3 regions of the Streptomyces sp. NPDC104761 genome follow, and region 2 is predicted to be linked to each of the others. Evidence: riboswitches for the same ligand, from Rfam matches in the RefSeq annotation. Region 2 holds a riboswitch; each other region holds the start of a gene.
What was found. A riboswitch is a leader RNA that binds a small molecule or an ion and turns the genes downstream of it on or off. The one in region 2 is predicted to bind cobalamin.

Region 1: it holds a riboswitch for cobalamin, as region 2 does, so the genes downstream of both, ACZ63F_RS18730 (ribonucleoside-diphosphate reductase subunit alpha) here and ACZ63F_RS12580 (cobalamin biosynthesis protein) in region 2, are expected to answer to the same signal.
Region 3: it holds a riboswitch for cobalamin, as region 2 does, so the genes downstream of both, ACZ63F_RS04465 (CbtB domain-containing protein) here and ACZ63F_RS12580 (cobalamin biosynthesis protein) in region 2, are expected to answer to the same signal.

Annotation. Positions count from the first base shown of each region.
Region 1 covers NZ_JBVJNZ010000006.1:223,769-234,209, reverse strand. Annotated here, with positions in the region: gene ACZ63F_RS18730 (ribonucleoside-diphosphate reductase subunit alpha) at 1-2,293, opposite strand, end outside; cobalamin riboswitch at 2,394-2,551, opposite strand; gene ACZ63F_RS18725 (GNAT family N-acetyltransferase) at 2,594-3,100, opposite strand; gene ACZ63F_RS18720 (NACHT domain-containing protein) at 3,274-6,825, shown strand; gene mctP (monocarboxylate uptake permease MctP) at 6,950-8,554, opposite strand; gene ACZ63F_RS18710 (DUF3311 domain-containing protein) at 8,551-8,832, opposite strand; gene ACZ63F_RS18705 (GntR family transcriptional regulator) at 9,006-9,770, opposite strand; gene ACZ63F_RS18700 (extracellular solute-binding protein) at 10,130-10,441, shown strand, end outside.
Region 2 covers NZ_JBVJNZ010000003.1:617,980-628,420, reverse strand. Annotated here, with positions in the region: gene ACZ63F_RS12605 (alpha/beta hydrolase) at 1-262, opposite strand, end outside; gene ACZ63F_RS12600 (class II aldolase/adducin family protein) at 355-1,089, opposite strand; gene ACZ63F_RS12595 (lysozyme) at 1,296-2,090, shown strand; gene ACZ63F_RS12590 (inorganic phosphate transporter) at 2,255-3,535, shown strand; gene ACZ63F_RS12585 (hypothetical protein) at 3,554-3,781, shown strand; cobalamin riboswitch at 3,938-4,077, shown strand; gene ACZ63F_RS12580 (cobalamin biosynthesis protein) at 4,179-5,129, shown strand; gene ACZ63F_RS12575 (cobyric acid synthase) at 5,126-6,637, shown strand; gene cobN (cobaltochelatase subunit CobN) at 6,634-10,302, shown strand; gene ACZ63F_RS12565 (putative cobaltochelatase) at 10,299-10,441, shown strand, end outside.
Region 3 covers NZ_JBVJNZ010000001.1:975,690-986,130, forward strand. Annotated here, with positions in the region: gene ACZ63F_RS04440 (amidohydrolase family protein) at 1-847, opposite strand, end outside; gene ACZ63F_RS04445 (bifunctional 3-(3-hydroxy-phenyl)propionate/3-hydroxycinnamic acid hydroxylase) at 973-2,568, shown strand; gene ACZ63F_RS04450 (alpha/beta fold hydrolase) at 2,579-3,442, shown strand; gene ACZ63F_RS04455 (VOC family protein) at 3,439-4,446, shown strand; gene ACZ63F_RS04460 (enoyl-CoA hydratase/isomerase family protein) at 4,607-5,662, shown strand; cobalamin riboswitch at 5,729-5,872, shown strand; gene ACZ63F_RS04465 (CbtB domain-containing protein) at 5,908-6,129, shown strand; gene ACZ63F_RS04470 (CbtA family protein) at 6,152-6,907, shown strand; gene pgm (phosphoglucomutase (alpha-D-glucose-1,6-bisphosphate-dependent)) at 7,107-8,747, shown strand; gene ACZ63F_RS04480 (BTAD domain-containing putative transcriptional regulator) at 8,775-10,441, opposite strand, start outside.

The sequences.
Region 1 (10,441 bases), on a different contig from region 2:
TCCGGGTCGCCGGGCGCGAGCGCAGGTAGTACGTCGTCTTCAGGCCCGACTTCCAGGCGTACGCGTACATCGAGGAGAGCTTGCCGATGGTCGGCGTCTCCAGGAACAGGTTCAGGGACTGGGCCTGGTCCAGGTACGGGGTGCGGGCGGCGGCCATGTCGATCAGGCCGCGCTGCGGGATCTCCCAGGCGGTGCGGTAGAGATCGCGCACGTCCTCGGGGATCCAGACGAAGTCCTGCACCGAGCCGTTGGCCTCGCGCAGCGCCTCGCGGGTGCGGGCGTCCCAGACGCCGAGGTCCTTGAGGTCCTGCACCAGGTAGGAGTTGACCTGGAGGAACTCACCGGACAGCGTCTCGCGCTTGAAGAGGTTCGAGACCTGCGGCTCGATGCACTCGTAGACGCCCGCGATCGAGGCGATGGTGGCGGTGGGGGCGATGGCGAGCAGCAGGCTGTTGCGCAGGCCGGTCGTCGCGATCCGCGCGCGCAGTGCCGCCCAGCGCTCGGGCCAGGTGAACTCGACGCCGTAGTGGTCGGGGTGCAGCACCCCCCGCGCGGTGCGGGTCTTCTCCCAGGCCGGCAGCGGGCCGCTGCGCTCGGCGAGGTCGGCGGAGGCCTCGTACGCGGCGAGCATGATCCGCTCGGCGATCCGGGTGGACAGCGCCTTCGCCTCGGCGGAGTCGAAGGGCAGCCGCAGCTTGAAGAAGACGTCCTGGAGGCCCATGGCGCCCAGCCCCACCGGCCGCCACCTGGCGTTGGACCGGCCGGCCTGCTCGGTGGGGTAGAAGTTGATGTCCACGACCCGGTCGAGGAAGGTGACGGCGGTGCGCACGGTGTCGTCGAGCCGCTCCCAGTCGATGCCACCGGTCGCCGTGTCGACGAAGGCGCCGAGGTTCACCGACCCCAGGTTGCACACGGCCGTCTCGCCGTCGTCCGTGACCTCCAGGATCTCCGTGCAGAGGTTGGAGGAGTGGATGACGTGGCCGGGGGTGGCCGTCTGGTTGGCGGTGCGGTTGGCCGCGTCCTTGAACGTCATCCAGCCGTTGCCGGTCTGCGCGAGGGTCCGCATCATCCGGCCGTACAGGTCACGGGCCGGGACGGTCTTGCGGGCCAGCCCGGCGGCCTCGGCCCTGCGGTACGCCGCGTCGAACTCGTCGCCCCACAGGTCCACGAGTTCCGGCACGTCGGCGGGGGAGAACAGCGACCACGGCTCGTCCGCGTTCACCCGGCGCATGAACTCGTCAGGGACCCAGTGCGCGAGGTTGAGGTTGTGGGTACGGCGGGCGTCCTCACCGGTGTTGTCGCGCAGCTCCAGGAACTCCTCGATGTCGGAGTGCCAGGTCTCCAGGTAGACCGCGGCCGCGCCCTTGCGCCGGCCGCCCTGGTTCACGGCGGCGACCGAGGCGTCCAGCGTCTTCAGGAACGGCACGATGCCGTTGGAGTGCCCGTTGGTGCCCCGGATGAGCGACCCGCGGGACCGGATGCGGCTGTACGACAGACCGATGCCGCCGGCGTGCTTGGAGAGCCGGGCGACCTGGTGGTAGCGGTCGTAGATCGAGTCCAGCTCGTCCTTCGGGGAGTCGAGGAGGTAGCAGGACGACATCTGGGGGTGCCGGGTGCCGGAGTTGAAGAGGGTCGGGGAGGACGGGAGGTAGTCGAGGCGGCTCATGAGCCCATAGAGCGCGGCCACTTCGTCCACCGACCTGACGGTGTCGTCCTCGGCGAGACCGGCGGCGACCCGGAGCATGAAGTGCTGGGGCGTCTCGATCACGCGACGGGTGATCGGGTGCCGGAGCAGGTACCGGCTGTGCAGCGTGCGCAGGCCGAAGTAGCCGAAGCGGTCGTCGGCGGCCGGGTCGACGAGCGCGTCGAGGCGGGCCGTGTGCAGCCGGACGAACTCGGCGGTCCGGTCGGCGATGAGGCCCTCGCGGTGCCCCACCGCGACGGACTCGGTGAAGGACGTCACGCCCTGCGAGGCGGCCTCGGCGCGGATGGAGACGGTGAGCAGACGCGCGGCCAGCCGCGAGTAGGCGGGGTCCTCCGAGATCAGACCGGCGGCGGCCTCGGTGGCCAGCTCGCGCAGTTCCGCCTCGTCGGCCCGCGCCGACCGGCCGCGCAACGCGGCGGCGGCGACCCGGCCGGGGTCGGCGTCGGGGAGGTCGGCGGTCAGCTCGGTCAGGGTCCGCAGCAACGCGGTACCAGGACCGTCCCCTTCCACGGATGCCGCCAATGCTGCGGATGCCGCGGATTCCCCGGAAACGGCCGCTGAAGCCGGGTCGGCTGGCGCGATGGTCACGTGGGGCTCTCCCTCGCTGGGCACGGGGCCTGGCGGAGGGCAGGGGGCAGCACGAGCGCGCGGGCACGCGTCGAGACCCTGGCCCACTCCACGAGGCCCGGACGTCAGAACGCCCTGACCGGGTGGCCGGGCGTGCTGTCGGCAGGTCCTCGGACTGACTCCTGTGCACGAACACGCACAAGTACACCGTTGCGGGACAGTTCCGGATTCGCACCGGATTCCCCTGCGGCGACAGCGAGCATGAGCATACATCTAGTGCCGGGCTGTCACGTCACCCCCAGATGTTGTGTCGCGGCGGTGTCAGAGCGTCAACTCGTAGGTGAGGAGAGTGATGTCCGCCAGCTCTGGCAGGGGACTCCAGTCCCGGTCCGGTGTGCGGACGAAGCCGAGGCGTTCGTAGAGCCGGTGGGCGGTGTGCATGGTCCGCTGGGTGGACAGCACGACGGCCGTGCAGCCCGGCACGGCCCGTGCGCGGTCCACGCAGGCCCGCACGAGGGCCTCGCCGGCGCCCCGGCCGCGGGCGGCCCGGGTGACGGCGAGCATCCTGATCTCGGCCTCCGAGGGGGCGGCGATGTCGGCCATGGGACCGGGGCCAGGGGCGAAGGTGACACCGCCGAGGAGGGTGCCGCCGGCCACGGCGACGAGGACGGTGGCCGCGGCTGCCCGCTTCGCCACGTCCCTGAGTTCGGTGAGATACGAGTCGCTCTCCCCGAAGTCCAGGAGGCCGTCCTGAAGGTAGGCCTGGGCGGTGAGCTCGCCGAGAGCGTCGTACTCGGCGGGGTCCGCGGGCCGGATCGTGATGTCCATGCCGCCGAGTCTGCCGGAGGGCTCTGCCGACGTGCTCCCGGATTTCCGGGGTGCCACCTTCCCCGTCCGGGCCGTGCGCGCAGTCGAGTTGCGGGGCCGGAAGGGAGTGCTTCCATGGAGTTAGGTGCCCGCGGGTCCTCCGTACCGAGAGCCGTCTCGCAAGGAGAGGCACCATGACGAGAATCGTCCGTCACCCGCCGGGCAAGGTACGGCCACGCAGCGCGCCGATGGCGACGCTGGACCTGCGACGCGCGGGCAGCCGGGTCGGATCCGGCCTCGTGGGCCGGTGGCACGCCCTGACGATCCGTCTGGAGGCCCGCCGCGGCGCCACCCGGCCCAGGAAGTGGCACCGGTGGGTCTCCTACGCCAACGTCACGAGGGCCGTCTGGCTGGTCGCCGCGCTGGCCTTGCTCGCCTGGACCGGCGAGGGGGTGTACATCCTCGCCACGAGCGAGTCGACCGGATTCGAATCATGGCGCAAGCACAACAGCGTGGGGTTCGATACCGTCAGAGGATTCGTCGGCCCGATCCTCGCCGCCTCCCTCGCCGCCGCACTCTTCCTGTTCTGGTGGTACCGGTGGACCAAACGGCGTTACCTCGCCAAGGCGCTGCGCGATCCCCGCAGACTGGTGCCCACCGCGGGCCCCGACACCGCCGAGATAGTCGGCCGGGACGAGATCGCGCAGGTCATCGCCGAACGGCTGCGGGAGCGCGACACGCGCCGGCCCTATCTGCTGGTCGGAGGCGTCGGCGCCGGCAAGACCGCCGTCCTCGTCCGGCTCACCGAACTCCTGGCCCACCAGAACGCCGTACCGGTGCCGATCCGGCTCCGCGACGCGGTGGACGGATCCGGCCTGAACTTCGAACGTCTGGCCAGGCGACGCTTCGCCGACGAGGCGCCCAAGGGCATCCTGGCCCGTACCAAGACCGACCGGGTCTGGCAGCAGCTCCTCGCCGACGACAAGCCGGTCGTCCTTGCCGACGGTCTGGAGGAGGCCCTCCTCGACGACGGCCATGAACAGAACCGGGACAACGTCATCCGCCAGGCCATCGAACGCGCCCACGAGGAGAAACTTCCCCTGGTCATCGCCTCACGGCCGCACAGCCCGCTGGAGAACACCTCCGCCGCGATCGTCGAACTGGAACCGCTCGGCGAGGACGCGGCAGTGCGCTTCGTCGAGGCAGGCGTACCGGAGAGCGACGAGCGCCGGGTGGACTGGATCGTGGAGACGGCGGAGGTGACCGAGTCGCCGATCTACCTCCAGATCGCCCGCGAACTCCACCGGCGCGGAGCCCTGGACCACGACCGTCCGGACCATGATCCCCACCACCTGGACGCGCGCAGCCGCGACCGGGCCACCCTGCGGCTGTGGCTGCTGGAGAGCTGGGCCGAGGCAGTGTGCGAGGGGAAGCTGCGCGAGGACGTCGCACTCGCCCCGCAGGAGCGCCGCGACGCCCTCGAGCTGGTCTCGGCCCTGGCCTGTGTCGGCCTGCTCCAGGACAAACTGGAGGTCGGCCTCCCGGAGCTGCTCGCCCCGGAGGTCCTGCACCCCGGTCCGGCCCGGCGGGCCCGGGCCCTGGCGGAACGCGTGTGGGCCGACCGCGTGTTCGACCACTACGGCAAGCACGGCACCGTGCTCTCCGACTGGCACCGACAGCAGATCTGGGACGCGCTGTGCGAGCGGCTCGGCGACGAGGAACGCCGACGGCTGCGCGCGGGGAACCTCGACCAGTGCCAGGCCGGCCTCGCCCGTCTCGCGGCCCAGGCCGGCAGACTCAAGCTGGTGGAGGGCTCCGGGCGAAGGGTCCGCTTTCCGCACAGCATCATCCAGGCCTACCTCGGCTACCGCCTGCTGAACCAGCTGGGGGAGCGGGGTGCCGGGCAACTCGTCGAGGAGGCGCTGCAGCCGCCCGGTCCCAGCCGGGAACTGCTCATCGCGCTGGTGCTGTTGTCCCGGGTGCGGGAGGCGCGATCGCCGCACCCGGGGAGCGGGATGCGGGCCGCCGTGCGCAAGGGGGTCGCCGAGCGGGTCCGGCAGTCGCCCGTCGGGGGCCGCACGCCGGCCCAGCGGTTGTGTGACGCCGCGCGCCGTCGCACCGACGATCCGAAGGCCCTCGACCTCTACGCCGCGGCTCTGGAGATCGAGAGTGCGGAGCCCGATCCCCGCCGCCTGGGCGACATCGTGGCCGCTGTGCGCGAACGCTGGCCCGCCGTCAAAGGTGACCGCCGCACGCTGAGGGACGCCAAGCGCAGACTGCTCAAGCAGCTCGGAGCCGCGCTGCGCAAGGTGTCCGACCGGGTCGACACTGCCCCGCTGTACTGGGAGCTCTTCCAGGTCGGCGTCGAGGAGTCCTCCTACTCCATCCGCCTGGCCATCGCCCAGGAGTTCGGCGCCGGCGGCAACCCCGCGTTCGCCGTGATCCGCGAGCGGGTCGGTCTGAACAGCGACCCGGTGAGGGAGTACGAGGACCGGCTCGGCCGGCTGAGGGCGTGGAAGCGGCGCGAGTACGAGACGTGGGCCGCGGACATGGCGCGTGCGAGGTCGGCCAAGTCGCTCTCGGGCACCGTGTCGACCGAGCGCGTCCGGCAGCTTCAGCAGGACCGGAAGGAGCTCAACCGGCGCTACCGCGAGCAACGGGTCTGTCTGTTCCGGGAGTTCGTGATGCGGGCCTGGATGGTCCCGATGCTCCTGGGTTCTGTCGACGAGGCCCACCGTGACGAGGCGCGGGAGCGCCTCGCCAAGTGGCTGCGCCACCTCGACCCGAACTTCACCGGCGGCGCCGCCGACCTGCCACTCGCCCTGGAGGCCGCGCTGGCCCAGGGCTTCAAGTACGCGGCCAACCGGCGCCGGCGGTATCCGGAGACCTACCCCGGTGGGCGCGCCGATCTGATTCGGCAGGCGGAGACCGTGCTGCAGCAGTCACGGTGCTGGTACGCGCAGCTCAGCCTGCTGCACGCACTGTGCCTGTGGGAGCTCGAGGACTGCGCCGACGGCAGCGGGGCCTCCGCGGTGCAGACCGTGCAGCGGTGGCTGTCGATGACGGGCACCGTGAACGCGCCGCCGGGGCGGGCCGACGCGTCCGGCGGGACGCCCCGGCGGTGCCTGCACCCGTTCGTCGCCGAAGCCGGTGACCTGGTGGCCCTCGCCCTGGAGACGGGGCAGCCCGAGCGGTTCCTGTGGATCGACGAGAAGGGCACGGCCGACAACATCGGGGCCCGCGCCGACACCTGTGGGGGCCACCGCAGGCACAGCCTGTGGATTGCGCCGTCGGTCGGCTGGAGCACCCTGGATCCGCGCGCCCAGCGGCTCGTCGCCGACGTACTGGTCATGCTGAATCTCATCGAACGGGACGGGCATCCGGACGGGGTCGAGGAACGCCTGGCCCGTGCGGAGCAGCCGGGTATGCCGCTGCCGCCGTGCATCCGTGCGAACCGGGAGCCGCTGCGGCCTGGACTGCGGATCGGCACGTCCACTCCGCCCGAACCGGGCGTGACCTGTCTGCCCGACTGCAAGTTCCAGCTCTGCCCGTACCCGCCGCGCGGCTGGCTGCCCCGTGGGGAGATCCGCGAGCCGTTCTGCCGCCAGCAACAGGCGCTGCTGCCGGGCGGCGTACGGCGCTGGCTGCCGCGGGGGCTGCACCGGAAGACGCCGCGCTGGGTCGGGATGCGGGTGCGCGAACTGGACCGGTTCTGGGACGAGATGGCCCGGCGGACGAGGGAGTAGCGGCGGAGGGGGAAGCCGAAAGCGGGCCGCCGAGGGGGAATTCCCCGGCGGCCCGCTGCGGGTCGTGTGTGGCTGGTCGCGCGGTTCCTCCCCCAGCCTTCGGCCGGGGGTACCCCCGGCGCCCCTAAAGGGGCGCTACCGCCGGGGGCAGTTCCACCTCCACGTCCGGGTCGCCCGCGTCCGCCGTGTAGTCCTCGGGGCTGGTCTCGTCGATGCCCTCGGGGGCCTTGAAGGCCTTCAGGGCGAAGGTCAGGACCACCGTGACGACCACGTTCATCACGAACGCCGTCAGGCCGATGTAGCCGATCTGGCCGAGGCCGGGGATGTCCTTGGACGAGCCGCCGAAGTGCGCCTGGGTCGGGGAGGCCACGCCGTACGCGGCGACCGTGCCGTAGACCATGCCGACCGCCCAGCCCGCCAGCAGGGCCCAGCGGTGGAACCAGCGCGTGAACAGGCCGCCGACCAGGGCCGGGAAGGTCTGCAAAATCCAGATGCCGCCGAGCAGCTGGAAGTTGATGGCGACCGTCTTGTCCATGGTGAGGACGAAGATCAGCGCGCCCACCTTCACCAGCAGCGACACCAGCTTGGAGACCTGGGCCTCCTGCTTGGGCGTGGCGTCCGGCTTGATGAAGTCCCGGTAGATGTTGCGGGTGAAGAGGTTCGCGGCCGCGATGGACATGATTGCTGCGGGGACCAGGGCGCCGATGCCGATCGCCGCGAAGGCCACGCCCGCGAACCAGTCCGGGAACATGTTCTCGAACAGCTGGGGGATGGCCAGCTGGCCGTTGGTGACCTTGACGCCGGCGGCGATGGCCATGAAGCCCAGCAGGGCGAGCAGGCCCAGCATCAGGGAGTACAGCGGCAGGATCGTGGTGTTGCGGCGGATCACGTCACGGCTCCTGGAGGAGAGCGTCGCGGTGATCGAGTGCGGGTACATGAACAGGGCCAGCGCGGAGCCCAGCGCCAGGGTGGCGTACGTCCACTGGCCGGCCGCGGGCGGGACGAGGCCGCCGGCTCCCGCCGCCGTGAACTTGTCGCCCGCCTTGGCGAAGACGTCGTCGAATCCGCCCAGCTTGATCGGGATGTAGATGATCGCCACCGCGATGACGATGTAGATCAGCGCGTCCTTCACGAACGCGATCAGGGCGGGGGCGCGCAGGCCCGAGGAGTAGGTGTAGGCCGCGAGCACCCCGAAGGCGATGAGGAGCGGGAGGTCCTTCACGAACCAGTTGGTGCCGTCGCTGCCGCCGACGCCCATCACGTCCAGCACCGCCTGGATGCCGACGAGCTGCAGTGCGATGTACGGCATCGTCGCCAGGATGCCGGTCAGCGCGACGGCGAGCGAGAGGCCCTTGGAGCCGAAGCGGCCGCGCACGAAGTCCGAGGTCGTCACGTAGCCGTGGCGGTGCGAGACCGACCACAGACGCGGCAGGAACGTGAAGATCAGCGGATACACCAGGATCGTGTACGGCACCGCGAAGAAGCCGGCCGCGCCCGCCGCGTAGATCGCCGCCGGTACGGCGACGAAGGTGTACGCCGTGTACAGGTCGCCGCCGAGCAGGAACCAGGTGACCCAGGTGCCGAACGACCGGCCACCGAGACCCCATTCGTCGAGGGAGTGCTCGTTCTCGGCCTTGCGCCAGCGCGCGGCCAGGAAACCCATGGCCGTGACGGCCAGGAAGAAGAAGATGAAGACGCCGAGCGCGACGCCGTTCACACCGTCCTTCACTGCTGCGCACCCCCGTCCGTGCTCGTCGCGGTCTCGGCCCTGCGGGTGCGCTGGTCGCGCTGCCACAGCCGGTACGCGGTCATGGTGAGCGCGGTGGAGAGCAGCACCCACAGCATCTGGTACCAGTAGAAGAACGGGATCCCGATGAAGACCGGGTCCGTCTTGGCGTACGAGCCCACCCAGAGCATCGCCACGAAGGGCGCTATCAGACAGACGGCGATGGCGACGCGTATGGGCGTCACCACCGCCGCTTTGGTCACATCGGAGGCATCTGACATCTCGCGGCTCCGTCCCCTCACTGACCGCACGGCGATCACCGTTGTTCACCTGTGTAATGCGCAGGCAATCATGGCGAACGCGAAAGGTCAGCGGAAGACCTCATCCGCATATCGGTATGTCGATTCGGTGGAGAAGAGTGAGGTGCCGTCAGGGGACCGTGGTGCGATCGAGGTCAGTCCTGGGGCCGCTTGAGCCGCGCGACGAACTTGTAGCGGTCGCCGCGGTACACCGAGCGCACCCATTCCACCGGCTGGCCGTCGCGGTCCAGGGAGTGGCGGGAGAGCATCAGCATCGGCAGGCCCACGTCGGTGCCGAGCAGGCCGGCCTCGCGCGGGGTCGCCAGCGAGGTCTCGATGGTCTCCTCGGCCTCGGCGAGATGGACGTCGTACACCTCGGCGAGGGCGGTGTACAGGGACGTGTACTTGACGAGGGAGCGGCGCAGGGCGGGGAAGCGCTTCGCGCTCAGGTGCGTGGTCTCGATCGCCATCGGCTCGCCGTTGGCCATGCGCAGCCGCTCGATGCGCAGCACGCGCCCGCCTGCCGATATGTCGAGCAGTCCGGCGAGCCGGTCGTCGGCGGTGATGTAGCCGATGTCCAGCAGCTGCGAGGTCGGCTCCAGGCCCTGGGCCCGCATGTCCTCCGTGTACGAGGTGAGCTGGAGCGCCTGGGAGACCTTGGGCTTGGCGACGAAGGTGCCCTTGCCCTGGATGCGCTCGAGCCGGCCCTCGACGACGAGCTCCTGGAGGGCCTGGCGGACGGTGGTGCGGGAGGTGTCGAACTCGGCGGCCAGGGTGCGCTCGGGCGGGACCGGGGTGCCGGGGGCCTGTGTCTCGGTCATTTCGAGCAGGTGCTTCTTCAGGCGGTAGTACTTGGGCACGCGCGCGGTACGGACGGCTGTCCCGCTCTCGTTCTCCGCACTGCTGACGTCGGTGCTCATGCTCCGCCTTCCCGGCTTATTGACGCGGCTCGCCTCGTGGCACGGCAGCGTACGGGATTCGCCCTGCACGCTGCGTGATCCCCTCTGTATACCGTCGCGCGCGCTGTTGGTCTAGTCCACCGAGCAAGTGGTCTACCGGAATTGTCTCGTCCGCGCCTCGGGTTTTCGAGGGGTTCTTACTTAAAGGTTCCTGCATATGTAGGTCGCATAACGGCTGGTCGGAGCCTATTCGGCCACCCTTGACAGGCCTGGTGGTCTGGGCCAAGCTTCCCGCACTGGTCTACACCATTGGTCCAGGTCCCGGCCCAACGCTCGTGCGGGGAGGCAGGGGGGTTTGTGGCATCCCTGAGGAGGGTGGCGTGAAGCGCAAGCTGATAGCCGCGATTGGTATCGCGGGCATGGTCTTCTCGGTCGCGGCGTGTGGCAGTGACAACAAGGACGACAACAAGTCCCAGGGCTCGGACGCCAAGGCGCTGACCGTGTGGCTCACGGTGGACGCGCAGAACAACTGGCCCGACCTGGTCAAGGCCGCCGACGCCGCCGTGCAGAAGAAGCACCCCGGCATCAAGATCAACCACGAGTACTACGGCTGGCCGGACAAGAACACCAAGCTGGACGCCGTCCTCGCCACGGACAAGGCCCCCGACGTGGTCGAGATGGGCAACACCGAG
Region 2 (10,441 bases):
ATTCCAGGACGGCGCCGACCACCGCGTGCGAGCCGTCACCGGCCAGCCCGTAGGTGCCGGGGCGCAGCGAGGCGAGGTCGCGGGTGAGGGTGATGCGGCCGGCCGCGGTGCCGTGCACGGTGAGCCGGGGTTCGGTGGGCAGCGGCCGGCCGGGCGGTGCCTTCAGCGCGGCGTCACTCGCGAACCGCCCCGCGGCCACGCCGGCCGCACCGGCGGCGAGTACGGCACCGACGGCAGCGGCCGTGACTTTGACTGGGCGCACCTGTCCAGTGTCGGGGCGGACATCGGCGGCGGCCAGTGGAGGAGTGAGAAATCGACGAAGCCACTGGGTCCGCCTTCCCGCCCGGCCGGGGTTCACCCCTCCGTCTGCCCGTATCCCCTCAGCTTCTCGCCGGCCTCGGCCACCTGGTCCGGGGAGAGCAGGCTCGGGGTCAGGCCCGGTACCGCGGACGCCGTCAGCCACAGGCGGCACATCCACTCCAGCTGGGCGGTGCGGTCGTAGGCCTGGGTGAGGGTGGCGCCGTAGGTGATCGTGCCGTGGTTCTGGAGGAGGCAGCCGGAGCGGCCGGCCAGGGCGCGGAGCATGTTCTCGGCCAACTCGTCGGTGCCGTAGGTCGCATAGGGGGCCACCCGGACCGCGCCGCCGAGGGCGGCGGACATGTAGTGGATCGCCGGCAGCTCGGGGACGAGCGTGGAGACGGCCGTCGCGTGGACGGCGTGGGTGTGGACGACGGCTCCGGCGTCGGTGCCGGCGTAGACCGCGAGGTGCATCGGCAGCTCGCTGGTCGGGACCCGGGTGCCGAGCACCCGGCGGCCGGCGAGGTCGACGCCCGTCACGTCGTGCGGACCGAGCCGGTCGTAGGGCACGCCCGACGGCGTGACCAGCACGGTGTCGCCGACGCGGACGGAGACGTTGCCGGAGGTGCCGACGACCAGCCCGTCGGAGACCGTGCGGCGGGCGGTGGCGACGAGTTCGAGCCAGGCGTCCGCCTCCTCCGCGCGCGCATCGCGCCTTCGCGGCTCCGACACACCTTGTGCGCCGGCCCGTCCATCCCGTCCGCCACGCTGGTCCCGCCGCTGTTCAGCCATGGCCCGATCCTGTCAGGCGACGCCCCAACCGGCCCGCACGGCAGGGCACTTTAGGCCGGACGTCCCGAATCCAGTAGAGCGCAAACCACCACAGAGAGGGCCATTCCCCGGCTCGGCCAGGCTTGGCCGAAGATCGCCGAGAATACGCCGATCTTCCCATAATCTCTGGACGATTTTTCCTGTACGTCGCCATTCCGGGGGGAAACATGGCCCGTGACCGTATACCACCGTCGCGCCACCGCCACCGCCACCGCCACCGCCACCGCGTCCACATCCGCGTCCGCGTCCTCGCGGCGTCCGTGGCGGCGCTCGCCCTCGCGACCGCCACGTCCGCGTTCGCCGGGACCCCCGCGTCCGCGGCGAGCCCGCCGAAGGGGCACGACGTCTCCTCGCACCAGAAGAACGTCGACTGGCCGGGCGCCCGGGCGAAGGGCGCCAGGTTCGTCTACATCAAGGCCACCGAGTCCACCACCTACCGCAACCCGTACTTCGACCAGCAGTACAACGGCTCGCGCGAGGCCGGAATCAGGCGGGGCGCGTACCATTTCGCCCTGCCGGACAAGTCGTCGGGCGCCCGGCAGGCCGCGTACTTCGTGAGCCACGGCGGCACCTGGACGGCGGACGGCTGGACGCTGCCGCCCGCGCTCGACGTCGAGTACAACCCGTACGACAAGAAGCACAGGTGCTACGGGCTGAGCAGTTCCCGGATGGTCGAGTGGATCAGGTCCTTCAGTGACGAGCTGAAGCGGGAGACCGGCCGGCGGCCGGTGATCTACACGACCACGAACTGGTGGAACCTCTGCACCGGCGGCAGCAGCGCCTTCGCGGCCGACCACGCGCTGTGGATCGCCCGCCACGGCTCGGCGGACGCCGGGACACTGCCGGCCGGATGGTCGTCGTGGACCTTCTGGCAGTACGACAACCACGGCAGCCTGCCGGGTGACCAGAATCTCTTCAACGGGTCGGCGGGCCGCCTGAAGGCGTTCGCCCTGGGCCGCTGACCAAGGGGCGACCGGGCCGCCGGACCGGAACCGGGGCGGCGGCCCGGTTCCGGTCGCCTGAAAGGTCGATCTCATACACCACCACGACCGCCCCAGTTCACCTTCCGTTCATCCAGGTTGCCTACGGTCCAAAAACCAATGACCTCGAAAGATTGTTTGGGTAAATGGAAAACTTCTCGCTGATCCTCGCGATTGTGGTAGTCACCGCACTCGCGTTTGATTTCACGAACGGTTTCCACGACACCGCCAACGCGATGGCCACGACCATCTCGACCGGTGCGCTCAAGCCCAAGATCGCGGTGGCCATGTCCGCCGCGCTCAACCTGGTGGGCGCCTTCCTCTCGGTGGAGGTCGCCAACACGATCTCCAAGGGTCTCGTCGACGAGAACGGCATTCGTCCCGAGGTCATCTTCGCCGCCCTCGTCGGCGCCATCCTCTGGAATCTGGTGACCTGGCTGGTGGGCCTGCCCTCCAGTTCCTCGCACGCCCTCATGGGCGGTCTGATCGGCGCCACCGTCGCCTCCGCCGGCTTCGGCGCGGTCCACGGCGACGTGCTCGTCACCAAGGTCCTGCTCCCCGCGGTCGCCGCCCCCGTGGTCGCCGGCCTCGCGGCGGCGCTCTCCACCCGCCTCTCCTACACGCTCTCGAAGAACGCCGAGGACGAGGCCACCCGCAAGGGCTACCGCGCCGGCCAGATCGCCTCCGCCGGCCTGGTCTCGCTCGCGCACGGCACCAACGACGCGCAGAAGACGATGGGCATCATCACCCTCGCGCTGATCGCGGGCGGCTCGATCGCCCCCGGCTCGAACCCTCCCACCTGGGTCATCCTCTCCGCCGGCCTCGCCATCGCGCTCGGCACCTACATCGGTGGCTGGCGGATCATCCGCACCATGGGCACGGGCCTGACCGACCTGCAGCCGCAGCAGGGCTTCGCCGCCCAGACCAGCGCGGCCACCGCCATCCTGGCCTCCTCCCACCTCGGCTTCTCGCTCTCCACCACGCACGTCGTCTCCGGTTCCGTGATGGGCGCGGGCCTCGGCCGCAAGGGCGGCGCGGTCCGCTGGTCCACCGCGACCCGCATGATGATCGCCTGGGTGCTCACCCTCCCCGCCGCCGCGGTGGTCGGCGCGCTCGCCGAGTCCGTGACGGACCTCGGCGACTGGGGCACGGCCGCCGTCGCCGTCTTCCTCGTGGCCGCCAGTGCCGCGATCTGGAAGCTCTCCCGCCGTGAGGTCGTGGACAGCAGCAACGTCGTCAGCACCGAGGAGCCGGCCGGCGTGGTGACCGCGGCGATCGCCGCGGTGACCCCGCCGCCCGCGGGTCCGGTCGCGGGCACGGACGACCTGACCGCCACCATCCCCGCTCCCGCCACCATCCCCGCCACCGCCACCATCCCCGCCACCGCCCCGGCCGCTCCCGCGACCGACCCGGCCGCCACCGTCTGACCCCGAGGAAGATCCGACATGAACATCGACTGGGCAGCCATCGGCTCCGTCTTCGGCGTCAGCCTCGTGGCCACCGTGGGTCTGGTGGCCCTCTTCACCCTCGGCATCAAGGGCCTCTCCGCCCGCGAACGCGCCACCGCCCAGGGCGACTCCGCGGCCCTGGCCGTGACGGCCGCCTGGCTCTGCTTCGCCGCCTGCGCGGCCGCGGTGGCGTACGGCATCCACCTGATCGTGGCGAAGGCCTGATACCGCAAGGCCCGCCGCAAAGAGCCTCGTCGGCGATCCGAAGGCTCCTCTCCGTCCGCCCGGAGAGGAGCCTTCCGCATACCCCACAGGCCCCGCCGGACACTCGGTGTGGGCCTTCCCACACACTCCCCTCGCAGGTCAAAGGCAAGTTGACGGGTCTTCCGGGGGCGTGGTGGACTTCCGGAGCCATGTACGGCGGCAAGGGAGGAAGCCGGTGTGAATCCGGCGCGGTCCCGCCACTGTCACCGGGGTAGCGATCCCCGGAAGCCAGGAACTCCCACCGCCGTTCTCGTCGAACCAGGGCGCGGACACCCTGAGTGAGGACATAACGCCATGCGCGGCTGCCGATCGAGGTTGAGTACCCGGCCCGTCCCCGACCCCACGGCCGGCTGAGCCGATGGGTGCCGACCGCGTCTTCGCGTACGGCGCCGCCGCCGGTCTTCTCGGTGATCTGCTGCTCGGCGATCCGCGCCGGGGGCATCCGGTCGCCGTGTTCGGACGGGCGGCCGGGGCCGTGGAACGGGTGCTGTGGCGGGACCACCGCGGGTGGGGCGCGCTGCACACCGCCGTGTGCGCCGGGGGCGCCGTGGCGCTGGGTGCCGCTGCGCAGCGGGTCGTACGCCCGTCCGCCGTCGCGTCCGTCGCGCTCACGGCCGCCGCCACCTGGGCCGTCGTCGGGGGCACTTCGCTCTCCCGTGAGGCCCGGACCATCGGGCGGGCCCTGCAGACGGGTGACGTCGAGGCGGCCCGTGCCCGGCTGCCGCATCTGTGCGGGCGGGATCCGCAGGCCCTGGACGCCGACGGGATCGCCCGTGCGGTCGTGGAGTCCGTCGCCGAGAACACCAGCGACGCGGTCGTGGGCGCGCTGGTGTGGGGAGCCGTGGGGGGCGTCCCCGGGCTGCTGGGGTTCCGGGCCGTCAACACCCTGGACGCGATGGTGGGGCACAGGTCTGCCAGGTACCGGCGGTACGGATGGGCTTCGGCGCGGCTGGACGACGTGGCGGGCTGGCCGGGGGCACGGCTCACCGCCGCGCTGGCCGCGGTGGCCGGCAGCGACGCCAAGGGAGCGGTGCGGGCCTGGCGGGCCGATGCGGCGAAGCATCCGAGTCCCAACGCGGGGCCCGTGGAGGCTTCGTTCGCGGGAGCGTTGGGGGTGCGGCTCGGGGGGACGCTGTCGTATGGCGGGCGGGTCGAGCACCGGCCGGTGCTGAACGGGGAGGGGCGGGCTGTGCAGGTCGCGGACATCGGGCGGGCGGTGCGGTTGTCACGGCGGGTGGGATGGCTGGCGTTGGGGGTGAGCGCGGCGGGTGCCCTGCTGCGCGGATCGCACTCGGGACGGGCGTCATGAACAACGGCGGTCTCCTCGTGGCCGGTACCACCTCCGATGCCGGCAAGAGCGTCGTCACCGCCGGTATCTGCCGGTGGCTGGCGCGGCAGGGCGTGAAGGTGGCGCCGTTCAAGGCGCAGAACATGTCACTCAACTCCTTCGTCACGCGCGAGGGTGCCGAGATCGGGCGGGCACAGGCCATGCAGGCGCAGGCCTGCCGGGTGGAGCCGACCGCGCTGATGAACCCGGTGCTGCTCAAGCCAGGTGGCGAGCAGAGCAGTCAGGTCGTGCTGCTCGGCAAGCCCGTCGGCGAGCTGAGCGCGCGTGGGTATCACGGCGGGCGGCAGCAGAAGCTGCTCGGGACCGTGCTCGACTGTCTCGCCGAGTTGCGGGGCACGTATGACGCGGTGATCTGTGAGGGGGCGGGCAGTCCGGCGGAGATCAACCTGCGCCGGACCGACATCGTGAACATGGGGATCGCCCGGAACGCCGGGCTGCCCGTGCTCGTGGTCGGGGACATCGACCGCGGGGGCGTCTTCGCCTCCTTCTTCGGGACCCTCGCCCTGCTCTCACCGGAGGACCAGGCCCTCGTCGCCGGGTTCCTCGTCAACAAGTTCCGCGGGGACGTCTCCCTGCTCGAGCCGGGCCTCGACATGCTGCACGGGCTCACCGGGCGGCACACCTACGGCGTCCTCCCCTTCCGGCACGGCCTCGGCATCGACGAGGAGGACGGACTGCGGGTGTCCCTGCGCGGGACCGTCCGGGAGTCGAACACGGCCCCGCCCGTGGGCGACGACGTGCTCCGGGTCGCCGTCTGTGCCATCCCCCTGATGTCCAACTTCACGGACGTGGACGCGCTGGCCGCCGAACCCGGCGTCGTGGTGCGGTTCGTGGACCGGCCGGAGGAGCTGGCCGACGCCGATCTCGTCATCGTCCCCGGCACCCGGGGGACGGTCCGCGCCCTCGAGTGGCTGCACGCACGGGGACTCGCGGACGCGCTGCGGCGCCGGGCCGCGGAGCAGCGGCCGGTGCTCGGCATCTGCGGCGGCTTCCAGATCCTCGGCGAGCACATCGAGGACGAGGTCGAGAGCCGCAGGGGGGCCGTCGACGGGCTCGGGGTGCTGCCCGTGCGCGTCCGGTTCGCCCGGGAGAAGACGCTCACCCGGCCGGCCGGACAGGCCCTCGGGGAGCGGGTCGAGGGGTACGAGATCCATCACGGGGTCGGCGAGGTGACCGGGGGCGAGCCGTTCCTGGACGGCTGCCGGGTCGGGCAGACGTGGGGCACGCACTGGCACGGCTCCCTGGAGTCGGACGGCTTCCGGCGGGCCTTCCTGCGCGAGGTGGCGGCCGCCGCGGGCCGCCGGTTCGTGCCGGCCCCCGGCACCTCGTTCGCCGCGCTGCGCGAGGAGCAGCTCGACCGGCTCGGCGACCTGATCGAACAGCACGCGGACACGGACGCGCTCTGGCGGCTCATCGAGTCGGGCGCGCCGCAAGGACTGCCTTTCATTCCACCGGGAGCGCCCGCATGAGCACTGTGTTGTTGTTGTCGACCGCCGACACCGATCTGCTGGCGGCCCGGGCCGCCTCCGGTGCCGACTACCGGATCGGCAATCCGACGCGCGTCGACGTCGCGGAGGAGCTGCCCGCGCTGGTCGCGGGCGCGGACATCGCCGTCGTACGGCTGCTCGGCGGCAAGCGCGCCTGGGAGGACGGGCTCGCCGCGCTGAAGGCCGCCGGGATCCCGACCGTGCTGCTGGGCGGCGAGGCGGTGCCGGACGCCGAGCTGATGGCCGAGTCGTCGGTGCCGGCGGGCGTGGTCGCCGAGGCGCTCAGGTACCTCGTCGAGGGCGGCCCCGCCAACCTCACCGAGCTGGCCCGGTTCCTCTCCGACACGGTGCTGCTGACCGGCGAGGGGTTCGCCGAGCCGCAGAAGATGCCCGAGTACGGCGTCCACGGCGCCCGTTCCCGGCAGAGCGGCCGGCCGACGGTCGGGGTGCTCTTCTACCGGGCCCACGAGCTGAGCGGCAACACCGGCTTCGTGGACACCCTGTGCGACGCGATCGAGGCGCACGGCGCCAACGCCCTCCCGGTGTACTGCGGTTCGCTGCGCGGGGCGGACGCCGGACTGTACGAGCTCCTCGCCGAGGCCGACGCGCTGGTCGCGACCGTGCTGGCGGCCGGCGGCGCGCACGCCTCGCAGGCCTCGGCCGGCGGCGACGAGGAGGCCTGGGACATCGGGGCGCTCGCCGACCTCGACGTGCCGGTGCTGCAGGGCCTCTGCCTGACCTCGTCGAAGAGCGCCTGGGACGAGTCCGACGCCGCCCTCTCCCCCATGGACGCGGCGATGCAGGTCGCGATCCCGGAGTTCGACGGACGCCTGATCACGGTCCCGTTCTCCTTCAAGGAGCAGGGGCCGGACGACGTCCCGGTGTACGTCGCCGACCCCGAGCGGGCCGCCCGCGTCGCCGGGATCGCCGTACGGCACGCGAAGCTGAGGCACAAGCCGAACGCCGACAAAAAGCTCGCGCTGGTCTTCACCGCCTACCCGACCAAGCACTCGCGGGTGGGCAACGCGGTCGGCCTCGACACGCCCGCCTCGGCGGTACGGGTGCTGGACGCGCTGCGGGACGCCGGATACGTGGTCGAAGGTCACCCCGACGACGGCGACGAGCTCATCCACCGGCTCATCAACGCCGGTGGCCACGACGTCGAATGGCTCACCGAGGAGCAGCTGGCCGCCGCGCCCGCACGGGTGCCGCTCGCCGACTACCGGGCGTGGTTCGAGAAGCTCGACCCGGAGCTGAGGGACGCGATGACGCGGGCGTGGGGTGAGCCGCCGGGCTCGCTGTACGTCGACGGCGAGGACATCGTGCTCGCCTCCCTGCAGTTCGGGAACGTCGTCGTGATGATCCAGCCGCCGCGCGGGTTCGGCGAGAACCCGATCGCGATCTACCACGACCCGGACATGCCGCCGTCGCACCACTACATGGCGGCGTACCGGTGGCTCGACAACTCCTTCGGCGCCGACGCGATCGTGCACATGGGCAAACACGGCACGATGGAGTGGCTGCCCGGCAAGGGCCTCGGCCTGAGCGCCGGTTGCGCGCCGGACGCCGTGCTCGGCGACCTGCCGCTGGTCTACCCGTTCATCGTCAACGACCCCGGCGAGGGCACCCAGGCCAAGCGGCGCGGGCACGCCACGGTCGTCGACCACCTGGTGCCGCCGATGGCCCGCGCCGACACCTACGGCGACCTGGCCAAACTGGAGCAGCTGCTCGACGAGTACGCGCTGGTGTCGGATCTGGACCCGACGAAGGCACCGGCCGTCCGCGCCCAGATCTGGACACTGGTGAAGGCGGCCGAGCTCCACCACGACCTGCACGTGGACGAGCAGCCGGACGACGACGACTTCGACTCGTTCGTCATGCACATCGACGGCTACCTGTGCGAGATCAAGGACGTGCAGATCCGCGACGGCCTGCACGTCCTCGGCGGCGGTCCGGTCGGTGAGCCGCGGGTGAACCTGGTGCTGGCCGTGCTGCGCGCCTCGCAGGTGTGGGGCGGGCAGGCGAACGCGCTGCCGGGGCTCAGGGCCTCGTTCGCGGCCCACTTCGGGCTCAGTGAGAAGGAGCTGCTGGCCGAGCCGGGTGCGCCGGTGAAGGTGCCGGTGGAGCTGTCGGACCTGGTCGAGGGTCCGGCGCGGACCGCGGCCGACGCGGTCGACCTGCTGGAGCAGCTGTGCCGCCGGGTCGCGGAGGGCATGGAGCAGCGGGGCTGGGCGGCGGCCGAGAGCCGCGCGCTGGTGCGGGAGGTCCTCGGCACCGAACTGGCCGACGCCGTCGCCGTGCTGGAGTTCGCGTGCACCGAGGTCGTGCCGCGGCTCGCGCGCACCACGGACGAGATCGGGCACATCCTGAAGGCCCTGGACGGCGGTTACGTCCCGGCCGGTCCGTCCGGCTCCCCCACCCGGGGGCTGGTCAACGTCCTGCCCACCGGCCGGAACTTCTACTCGGTCGACCCCAAGGCCATTCCCTCCCGGCTGAGCTGGGAGGTCGGCCAGTCGCTCGCGGACTCGCTGGTGCAGCGGTATCTGAGCGACACCGGCGCCTATCCGAAGTCCGTCGGCCTGACCGTGTGGGGCACCTCCGCGATGCGCACGCAGGGCGACGACATCGCCGAGATCCTGGCGCTGCTGGGCTGCCGTCCGGTCTGGGACGACGCGTCGAGGCGCGTCACCGGCTTCGAGGTGATCCCCCTGGCCGAGCTGGGCCGGCCCCGCATCGACGTCACGGTCCGCATCTCCGGCTTCTTCCGGGACGCGTTCCCGCACGTGGTCGGGCTGATCGACGACGCGGTGCGCACGGTCGCCGAGCTGGACGAGCCGGCCGAGTCCAACTACGTGCGGGCGCACGCCGACGAGGACACCGCCGGGCACGGCGACCGGCGGCGCGCCACCGCCCGCATCTTCGGGTCCAAGCCGGGGGCCTACGGCGCCGGGCTGCTGCCGCTGATCGACGCCCGCAACTGGCGCTCCGACGCCGACCTCGCCGAGGTGTACGCGGTGTGGGGCGGTTACGCCTACGGGCGCGGGCTGGACGGGCGGGCGGCGCGCGGGGACATGGAGACCGCGTTCAGGCGGATCGCCGTCGCCGCGAAGAACGTGGACACCCGCGAGCACGACCTCGTGGACGCCGACGACTACTTCCAGTACCACGGCGGCATGGTCGCCATGGTGCGCCATCTGACCGGCGCCAACCCCGAGGCGTACGTGGGCGATTCGGCCACCCCCGACCAGGTGCGGACCCGGACGCTCGGCGAGGAGACGCACCGCGTCTTCAGGGCCCGGGTGGTCAACCCCCGCTGGATGGCGGCCATGCGCAGGCACGGCTACAAGGGAGCCTTCGAGATGGCGGCGACCGTCGACTACCTCTTCGGCTACGACGCCACGGCGGGCGTGGTCGACGACTGGATGTACGAGAAGCTCAGCGCGGAGTACGTCTTCGACGCGGAGAACCGGGACTTCATGAAGAAGTCCAACCCGTGGGCGCTGCGCGGCATCACCGAACGGCTCCTGGAGGCCGCCGACCGGGGCCTGTGGGCCGAGCCGGACGCGGACACCCTGGAGCGGCTGCGGGCCACGTACCTGGAGCTCGAAGGCGACCTGGAAGGCAACTCGGAGGGCGACGACCAGTGAGTACCCCGTTCCCGTTCACGGCCGTCGTCGGCCAGGACGACCTGCGGCTCGCGCTGCTGCTGAACGCCGTCTCGCCGGCGGTCGGCGGCGTGCTGGTGCGCGGCGAGAAGGGCACGGCGAAGAGCACCGCCGTACGTGC
Region 3 (10,441 bases), on a different contig from region 2:
AGTACTGGGCCGCCGCGGCGGGTGCGAACGGCCAGTCGCTGCCGAACAGGACGTGGCCGGGCCGGGCGAAGGCGAGCAGCGTGGGCAGCGCCGCCGGGCTGGAGGAGAGCGCGGTGTCGAAGTAGAAGCCGCGGAGGTCCTCCAGGATGTCCAGCGGGCTGCGCCCGGTGTCGGCCGCGAGGGCGACGGCCATGCGGTGGGAGGCGTACGGCACGAAACCGCCCGCGTGGCTGAGGACGAACCGGATGCGCGGGTAGCGGCGCACGACACCGCCCCGCACCAGGAGGTGGGCCGCGCGGGTGGTGTCGAGGAGGAAGTCGGCGGCGAACGGCGGGACCCCCGCCACGGCGGGACCGGGCAGCTCCGCCGGGTGCACGAACGCGATCGCTTCGTGCTCGTCGAGCACCCGCCACAGGGCGTCCTGGCCGTCGGCCCCGAGATAGTCGCCCGCGGTGTTGGCGAGCAGGGTGACGCCGTCGGCGCCGAGGCCTGCCAGCGACCGTTCGGCCTCCCGGGCCGCCGCGGCGGCGTCCGGCAGCGGCACGGTGGCGAACCACCCGAAGCGGGCCGGGTGCCCGGCGGCGAGCGCGGCGCAGAAGTCGTTCAGCCGCCCGGCCATGGCGGCGGCCTCGCCGGAGTCGGTGAGGAATCCGGTGCCCGGCGTGGAGACGGACAGGATCGCCGTCTCGGTGCCGAGCAGATCCATCTGCTCCAGCGCCGCCTCGGGGCTCCAGGCGGGCAGTGCACGACCGCCCGCCTCCGCGATCCCGTGTCCGGCCAGGGCGTCCCGGTAGAAGGGCGGGATCAGGTGCTGGTGGACGTCGATGCGGCGGGATGCGCTGTTCATGGGAGTGCCTTTCCCCTCGTGACGGCACTTGACCGCCCTTCGACGGCCTGCTTACCGTAGTGGCCATTCCAATTGGAGCGAACGCTACAGCAAGAGCCGCGACAGGAACGACATGAGGTGGCCGGGTGAGCAATGAGGCGAGAGCCGTGGACGGGACCGACGACGACGCCTACGACGTGGCGGTGATCGGCTTCGGACCCACGGGGGTGACCGCGGCCAACCTGCTGGGCGGGACGGGCCTCGAAGTCGTGGTGGTGGAGCGGGAGGCCGACGTCTACTCCCGGGCACGGGCGATCTCCACGGACGAGGAGGTCATCCGGATCTGGCAGCGCATCGGCCTGGCCGAGCGGCTGAAGCTGGACATGCTCGCCGAGCGGCCGCTGGACTTCGTCGACGCGCGGGGCCGCACCTTCCTCAGCGCCTCCCCGGCCCCGCGCGGCCACGGTCATCCGCCGCAGATGTTCCTCTACCAGCCCGCACTGGAGCAGGTCCTGCGCGAGGGCGTCGACCGCTGTCCGAACGTGTCGGTGCTGCTCCGCCACGAGTGCCTGCGGCTGCGTCAGGACGCGGACGGCGTCGAACTGACGGTGGCCGCTGCCGACGACTCGCTACGAAGGCTGCGCGCGCGGTACGTCATCGCGGCCGACGGCGGCTCCAGCCTCACCCGGGCCCAGCTGAACGTGGGGTACGAGGGGCGGACGTACGAGGACCGCTGGGTGGTCGTCGACACGCAGATGCTCAGGCCGTGGCCGGACCACGACCGGCTGCGGTTCCGCTGCGACCCGGCGCGCCCGGCGGTGGACTGCCCGACACCGCTGGGACACCACCGCTGGGAGTTCCCGGTCCTGCCCGGCGACGACGAGCAGCGGCTGACCGGCGACGACGCGATCTACGCGATGGTGTCCCGGTACGGCATCGGCCGGGACCAGATCAGGATCCTCCGGGCCACCGTGTACAGCCATCACGTCCGCTTCGCCGCCCGGTTCCGGGTGGGCCGGGTCTTCCTGGCCGGGGACGCCGCGCACGCGATGCCGCCGTGGATCGGGCAGGGCATGGCGGCGGGGGTACGGGACGCGGCCAACCTGTGCTGGAAGCTGGCCGCCGTGCTGCGGGGCGAGCTGCCGGAGAGCCTGCTCGACTCCTACGAGGCCGAGCGCAAGCCGCACGTGAAGGAGGTGACCCGGCGGGCGGTGTTCGTCGGCCGGCTCATCACCGAACGCCGGCGCCCCGTGTCCCGGGTCCGCGACGGCGTGCTGCGGGCGGTCCGCCGGGTGCCGGGTCTTGCTTCCCGGCTGGTGGACTCCCACTGGATACCGGTCGCGTCCTACGCGCAGGGCTTCCAGGCCCGCCCCCGCACCAAGGCCTCCGGGCACCAGATCCCGCAGCCCTGGGTGACCGGCCCCGACGGGGAACGGGTCCGGCTGGACGACGTGCTCGGCGGCCGCTGGCTGCTGCTGCACCTCGGCCCGACCCGCCCGCAGCCCGCCTGGGAGGGGGTGCCCTCGCTGGCCGTCCTGCCCGCGGGCTCGCGTCCGGCCGAGGGCGCGGTCGTCGACAGCGACGGAGTGCTGCTGCCCTGGCTGGCCGGGCGCGGCGTGGCCACGCTCGCGCTGCGCCCCGACGCCTACGTCTACGCCGCCGCACCTGCCGGCACCCGACTCCCGCCGCCACCGGCCGGGTTCGCCCCCGCGCCACCGCCCGCCGCCGTCTCCGCCCAGTGAGGACCGCCCCATGACCACACGGACCGCGCCGCCGCCGATGCACGAGTCCCTGCTCGACGTCGCAGGCAAGAAGATCTTCGTCGCGGAGACAGGTGACGGCCCGCCCGTCCTGCTGCTGCACGGCGGCGGCCCCGGCGCCTCGGGAGTCTCCAACTACAGCCGCAACATCGCCGAACTGGCCCAGGAGTACCGGGTCGTCGTCCCCGACCTGCCCGGCTACGGCCGCAGCACCAAGGGCGTCGACGGCACCGACCCGTTCGGCCACCTCGCCGACCACATCCGGGGCGTGCTGGACCGCCTCGGCCTGGAAAAGGCCCACCTGGTCGGCAACTCCTACGGCGGCGCCTGCGCGCTGCGCCTCGCCCTGGACACCCCCGGCCGGGTCGACCGCATGGTCCTGATGGGCCCGGGCGGCATCGGCACCACCCGCACCCTGCCCACCCGCGGCCTCACCGCCCTCCTCGACTACTACACGGGGGACGGCCCTTCGCGGCCGAAGCTGGAGAAGTTCATCCGCGACCATCTCGTCTTCAACGCGGCCGAGGTGCCCGACTCGGTCATCGACTCCCGTTACCAGGACAGCATCGACCCCGAGGTCGTCGCGAACCCGCCGCTGACCCGTCCCAGGTCCCTGCGCACCCTGTGGCAGACGGACTTCACCCGCGACCGGCGCCTGGCACGGCTGCCCGTGCCGACCCTGGTGCTGTGGGGTGCCGCGGACAAGGTCAACCGGCCCGCCGGGGGCCGGATGCTGGCCGGCCGGCTGCCCAACTGCGACCTGTACCTGGTGGCGAACACCGGGCACTGGGTGCAGTGGGAGCGTGCCGAACTGTTCAACAGCCTGTGCGCGGACTTCCTGGCAGGCCGGCGATGAACCCGCCGACCGACGTCTTCGGCTCCGTCCGCCTCGGCTACCTCGTCATCGAGACGAACCGGTTCGCCGACTGGCGCCGCTTCGGCACCGACGCCATCGGCATGCACCACGACGACCTCGACACGGGTCTGACGCGGTTCCGCCTCGACGGCCACGAGTGCCGCTTCCTGCTGCGCCGGGGGCCCGCCGAGGACGTGGTCGCGGTCGGCTGGCACCTCGACGACCACACCACCTTCGAGCAGATCGAGGCCCGGGTCCGCGCCCACGGCGTCCCCGTGATCAAGGGCACCGCCGAGGAGGCGAAGCAGCGGGGCGTCGAACGACTCCTCCGCTTCCCCGGGCCCAAGGGCATCACCCAGGAGATCCACACCACCCCGGTCACCACTGCGGAGCCCCTGCGCATGGTCGCGTCCGGCTGGGTCACCGGCGACTCCGGGATGGGCCACGTCGCCATCACCTCGGCCAGACCCGCCGTGACGCGCGGCTACTTCAGCACCGTCTTCGACGCCCGCCTCACCGACTCCATCGACGAGACCATCAGCGGCGTCAAACTCAGGATCCGCTTCCTGCGCGTCAACGAACGCCACCACTCCATCGCCGTCGCCGCCGTCCGCGGCCTGCCGATCGACCCCGTCCGCACCCGCGTCCAGCACCTCAACATCCAGGCCGCAAGCCTGGACGACCTCGCCCGCAGCTACCAACGCGTCCACGAACTCGGCTTCGACATGGCCCTGTCCGTCGGACAGCACACCAACGACAAGGAACTCTCCTACTACGCCCGCACCCCGTCCGGCTTCGAGTGGGAGGTCGGCTGGAAGCCGATCGTCATCGACGAGGCCACCTGGGAACCCAGCACCCACCAGGGCATCAGCATCTGGGGCCACACCCCGGTCGGCCGGACCGTCCTCGCCAAGCTCGACCAGTTCCGCTGCGGCGCCCGCTCCCTGCTCCGCCCGGAGAAGACCGTCCCCGCGCTCGGCGGAACCGGCATCCCCGACGACTGACACCGGCCGCCGGCAGGCGCCGGACCTGGGACCGGGTCGGCGTGCTCCGGCCGCGGTGGACAGGAGAAGATCGTCCATGACCCACGCGTCCACCCGAACCGGAAGGAACCGACGAGATCATGCGCCTCATCGCGGCCGACGGCCCGGCGGAGGTGTCCGGATGACCGGCGCCGACGAACACGTCCTGCTGCACGTCGACGGACGGGCCGCGCACCTCACGCTCAACCGGCCGAAGGCCATCAACGCGCTGTCCCACGCGATGGTGCGCCGCATCGACGAGGCGCTCACCGAGTGGGAACGGGACCCCGCCGTCCAGACCGTCGTCATCACCGGCGCGGGGGAGCGTGGCCTGTGCGCGGGCGGGGACATCCGCGCCGTCCACGACGACGCCCGGGACGGCGACGGCTCGGCCGCGGCCGCGTTCTGGCGGGACGAGTACCGTCTCAACGCCCGCATCGCGCGGTACCCCAAGCCGTATGTCGCCCTCATGGACGGCATCGTGATGGGCGGCGGGGTCGGCGTCTCGGCCCACGGCAGCGTCCGGATCGCCACCGAGCGGTCGCGGATCGCCATGCCGGAGACCGGGATCGGCTTCGTGCCCGACGTCGGCGGCACGTATCTGCTCGGCTGCGCCCCCGGCGAACTCGGCACCCACCTCGCCCTGACCGGCGCCACGATCGGCGCCGCCGACGCCGTGCTCTGCGGACTCGCCGACCACTCCATGCCGTCCGGCTCGATCCCCGCGTTCGTCGCCGACCTCGCCACCCTGCCCGTGCCCGAGGCGCTCGCCCGGCGGGTACGGCGGCCACCCGACGGCGAGTTGGCCGGGCACCGTGCGTGGATCGACGCCTGCTACGCGGCCGGCACCGTCGAGGAGATCGTCCAACGGCTGCTCGCGCACGGCGACCCGGCGGCCAAGGAGGCGGCGGACACCCTGCTCACCAGGTCGCCCACCGCCCTGAAGGTCACGCTGGCCGCGCTGCGCCGGGCCCGCCGACTCGGCACCCTGGAACGGGTCCTGGACCAGGAGTACCGCGTCTCCTGCGCGACCCTCGCCACCCATGACCTGGTGGAGGGCATCCGCGCCCAGGTCGTCGACAAGGACCGCACCCCGCACTGGTCCCCGGCCGCCCTCACCGAGGTCACCGACGCCGACGTCGACCGCTTCTTCGCCCCGCTCGGCGACCGTGAACTGGGCCTCGCCCCACCCGCCTGACCCGCTCGACCGCCCGCCCATCAGGTGCGAGACGAAGATCACGCCTGATGGTGCGGTCTTGGCCGTGCTCCTGACACGCGGTACGGTCTGTCCGATATCGACGACGGCGAGACGGAACCCGGTGGGAATCCGGGACGGTCGCGCCACTGTATGCGAGAGCCCCACAGCTGCTCGTGAGTCAGACCCGTGGCCGTCGTCCTGTGCACCACCGAGTTGGGACGCGAACTCCCAGAGGAGGTCCTGCCATGGCGCAGACCGTCGCTCCGCCGACCGCCAACACCCCCGCCGTTCCCGCCAAGCTGCCGCTGTCCGCGATAGCTCCCTGGGCGGTCTTCTTCGGCATCCTGATGCTGATCCTGCTGTACTTCGTCGGCGCCGAACAGGGCGCCACCTCCGTGTTCAGCGGCACGGACGTCCACGAGTGGGTGCACGACGCCCGCCACCTGCTCGGCTTCCCCTGCCACTGACGCGAGGGGCGCCGTACCACCCATGAACTCCGCAACGGTCCGGAACCTCCTGGTGCGGGGCATGCTCGCCGGCCTGGCCGCCGGCCTGCTCGCCCTCGTCGTCGCCTACCTGCTCGGTGAGCCGAACGTCGACAAGGCGATCAGCTTCGAGGACGCCCACGCGCACGAGCACGAGATGGAGGTCGTCTCCCGCTCCCTGCAGTCCACCGCCGGCCTCGCCACCGGCGTCCTCGTCTACGGGGTCGCCTTCGGCGGAATCGCCGCCCTGGCCTACTGCTTCGCCCTCGGCCGCGTCGGCAGATTCTCGCCGCGGGCGACGGCGCTGCTGCTGTCCGGCTGCGCCCTGGCCGCCGTGTACGTGGTGCCGTTCCTGAAGTACCCGGCCAACCCGCCGTCGGTGGGCGACCCGGACACCATCGGCAAGCGGACCACGCTGTACTTCCTGATGATGCTCCTCAGCGTGCTCCTCGCGGTCGCCGCCACCATCCTCGGCAAACGGCTCCAGCCGCGGCTGGGCACCTGGTGGGCGACCGTCCTCGCGGTGGCCGCGTTCGCCGTCGTCATCGGGCTGGCCTACCGGTTCCTGCCGGTCGTCAACGAGGTGCCCGCGGACTTCCCGGCCACCCTGCTGTGGCGGTTCCGGCTCTCGGCACTCGCCATCCAGCTGGTGCTCTGGGGCGGATTCGGCCTGCTCTTCGGCGAGCTGGCCGAGCGCGTCCTCAACCCGAAGCCGGCGAAGGCCCCGGCCGCCGCGCGCACGGCGCCCGCTCCGCACTGACCGCCACCACGCCACACCGCACGACACGAGAGGGCCCGCCGGAACCGTCCGGGGGCCCTCGGCGGTGCGTCCGCTGTGAACCGGCCGTGGACCCGCCGTGTCTTCGGCGCGCGGCCGGTGCCGTACTCGCGTTCGTGACCGCCGACAGGGAAAGATGGGCGGCGAGCGATCGATCAACGACTGCGGAGGAAGTGGACTCATGCCGCATGAGCGAGCGGGCCGGCCGGCGGCTCCGGAGGACCTCGTCGACGTGGCCCGGCTGGTCACGGCCTACTACGCGCTGCACCCCGACCCGTCCGACCCGGGCCAGCGGGTGGCCTTCGGCACCTCGGGACACCGCGGATCGTCGCTGACGACCGCGTTCAACGAGGACCACATCGCCGCCACGAGCCAGGCCATCTGCGAGTACCGGAGCGGCCAGGGCACCGACGGCCCGCTCTTCCTGGGCGCCGACACCCACGCCCTCTCCGAGCCCGCCAAGGTCACCGCCCTCGAGGTGTTCGCCGCCAACGACGTGACCGTCCTCGTCGACAGCGCCGACGGCTACACCCCCACCCCCGCCGTCTCGCACGCCATCCTCACCCACAACCGCGGCCGCACGACCGGTCTCGCGGACGGCGTCGTGGTCACCCCCTCGCACAACCCGCCCGCCGACGGCGGCTTCAAGTACAACCCGCCCAGCGGCGGCCCCGCCGCCTCCGACGCCACCTCCTGGATCCAGGACCGCGCCAACCAGATCATCGCGGGCGGCATGAAGGACGTACGGCGCATCCCCTACGAGCGTGCGCTCGCCGCGCCGGCCACCGGCCGCTACGACTTCATGGGCGTGTACGTCGACGACCTGCCCAGCGTCCTGGACCTCGACGCGGTCCGGGCCTCCGGGCTGCGCATCGGCGCCGACCCGCTCGGCGGCGCCTCCGTCGCCTACTGGGGCCGGATCGCCGAACGGCACAGCCTCGACCTCACCGTGGTCAACCCGTACACCGACCCCACCTGGCGGTTCATGACGCTGGACTGGGACGGCAAGATCCGCATGGACTGCTCGTCGCCGTACGCGATGGCCTCGCTGATCGAGAAGCGCGCCGAGTTCCGCGTCGCCACCGGCAACGACGCCGACGCCGACCGGCACGGCATCGTCACCCGCGACGCCGGCCTGATGAACCCCAACCACTACCTCGCCGTCGCCATCTCCTACCTCTACCGCCACCGCGAGCAGTGGGCTGTGGACGCCGGCGTCGGCAAGACCCTCGTCTCCTCCTCGATGATCGACCGGGTCGCCGCCGACCTCGGCCGCCAACTGGTCGAGGTGCCGGTCGGATTCAAGTGGTTCGTCGACGGACTGGTCAGCGGTGCCATCGGGTTCGGCGGCGAGGAGTCCGCGGGCGCCTCCTTCCTGCGCCGCGACGGCTCGGTCTGGACCACCGACAAGGACGGCATCCTGCTCGCCCTCCTCGCCTCCGAGATCACGGCCGTGACGGACAAGACGCCGTCCGAGCACTACGCCGGCCTCACCGCCCGCTTCGGCGAACCCGCCTACGCCCGCATCGACGCCCCCGCCACCCGTGACGAGAAGGCCCTCCTCGCCAAGCTCTCCCCGGCCCAGGTCACCGCCGAGACCCTGGCGGGCGAGCCGGTCACCGCCGTCCTCACCGAGGCGCCGGGCAACGGCGCGGCGATCGGCGGCATCAAGGTGACCACCGAGAACGCCTGGTTCGCGGCCCGGCCGTCCGGCACCGAGGACGTCTACAAGATCTACGCCGAGTCCTTCCAGGGCCCCGACCACCTGGCCCGGGTGCAGGAGGAGGCGAAGGCGGTGGTGAACGCCGCGCTCGGCGGCTGACGACGCGGGCGGCCCGCTGCCGGACCGTCAGGTCGCGAAGGTGCGGCGGCGGGCCCGGGCCTCGGCCAGGTCCGCCGCGGCCCGGCGGGCGTCGGCCGCCAAGTGGGCCGAACCCCAGGCGAGCGCGGTGCGTTCGGCCAGCGCGTAGCCCTCGGCCGCCGCCCGGTCCTCGCCGAGCAGCCGGTGCAGGTCGGCCAGCGCGTGGGAGAGCGGACGGCTCGCGTACGCCGCGCCCGTCGCGCCGGCCAGCTGGTCCCGCAACGGCCGCAGGTGCCCGAGGAGGACGGCCGCCGTGCCGTGGTCCCGGTGCACCACGGCGAGCTGGGCGCGGAAGTCGAGCTCCAGGCCGTAGAGGTGGTCCCGCGGCGGTTCCGCGGAGACGGGTACGGCCAGGGCCTCGTCCAGTCTGCCCAGCCGCGCCAGGACCAGCGCCCACGCCACCGCGACCTGGCCGGGCGCCGCCTCGTACACCTTCCGGACCAGCGGCTCGACGTCGGCCGCGCGGTCCTGGACGAGCCGCATGGTGATCAGCCCGAGCGTGCGCAGGCCGGTGGCGTGGTGGGCGCCCACCCGCTGCAGCAGGGTGTCCGCCTCGGCGTAGGCGGCCTCAGCCGCCTCGAAGCGCCCGGCAACGCAGGCCAGCATGGCGGAGGTCGCGGCGCTGAGCCCCTGCGCCCACACCAGCCGGTAGCGGCGGGCGAGGACCAGCCCTTCGGCGGTGTGCCGGTGCACGGCCGCAGGGTCGTTGCGGGCGGCGGCGGTCATCGCGTCCAGGTTCTCGCAGACCCAGCGGTAGGCGGGCAGGTCGTGGGCCCGGGCGAGGTCGCGCAGCTCGGCGGTGAGCGCCGGCCGGGTGCCGGTCCGGTGCTCGTGCGGCAGTAGCCGTGCCGAGGCCATCAACGCGGCGGCCATCAGCCGGGGTTCGCCGTCGGCACGGGCGAGGTCCAGCTGGGCCCGGGCCGCCGCCAGGGCCCGCGGCGGGTCCTCGGCGGCGACCGCGTCGACGAGGACCTGGAGGACGCGGGCCCTGGTCGGCCCGTCGAGACCCGGATCGGCCGCGAGCCGTTCGAGGCGGGCCAGCGCGGTCCGGTCGTACGGCCCTTCGAGCCGGCTGCGCCAGGCCGCGGGCTCGGTCCAGGCCCCGTACACGGCCGCCACCAGGTCGCCGCGGTCGGCCTGCTCGGCGAGTTCCACCGCGCGCTGCCGGGTGCGCCGGGCCGCGTCGGTGGCGCCGGTGCGCACCTGCGCGCCCAGCAGCCGTACCAGCAGCTCGATCAGCCGGTCGGGCGGGACGTCGTCGCCCGTGGTCGCGGTACAGGTGTCGATCGCCTGCTGGATCAGGGTGACGGCGACGTCGTGGGCGTAGCGCCGCTCGGCGGCCTCGGCGGCGCGCAGCGCGTAGTCGACGGCGAGCGGGGCGTCGGCCGTGCTGCCGGAACGGGCGAAGTGGTGGGCCAGGGCGGCGAGTTCGCCGGGCCGGTGGTGGCGCAGCAGGCGCGCGACACGGGCGTGCAGCCGGGACCGCCGGGCGCCGGAGAGGTCGGCGTAGACGGTGTCGCGGACCAGGGCGTGCACGAACCGGACGCGGCCGGGCCCGGGTTCGGCGAGCAACTCGGCGGCGAGCGCCGCGTCGAGGCCCTCCAGCACCTGCTCCTCGTCCGCCTCGGCGGCATCGACGAGCAGCGCGACCTCGG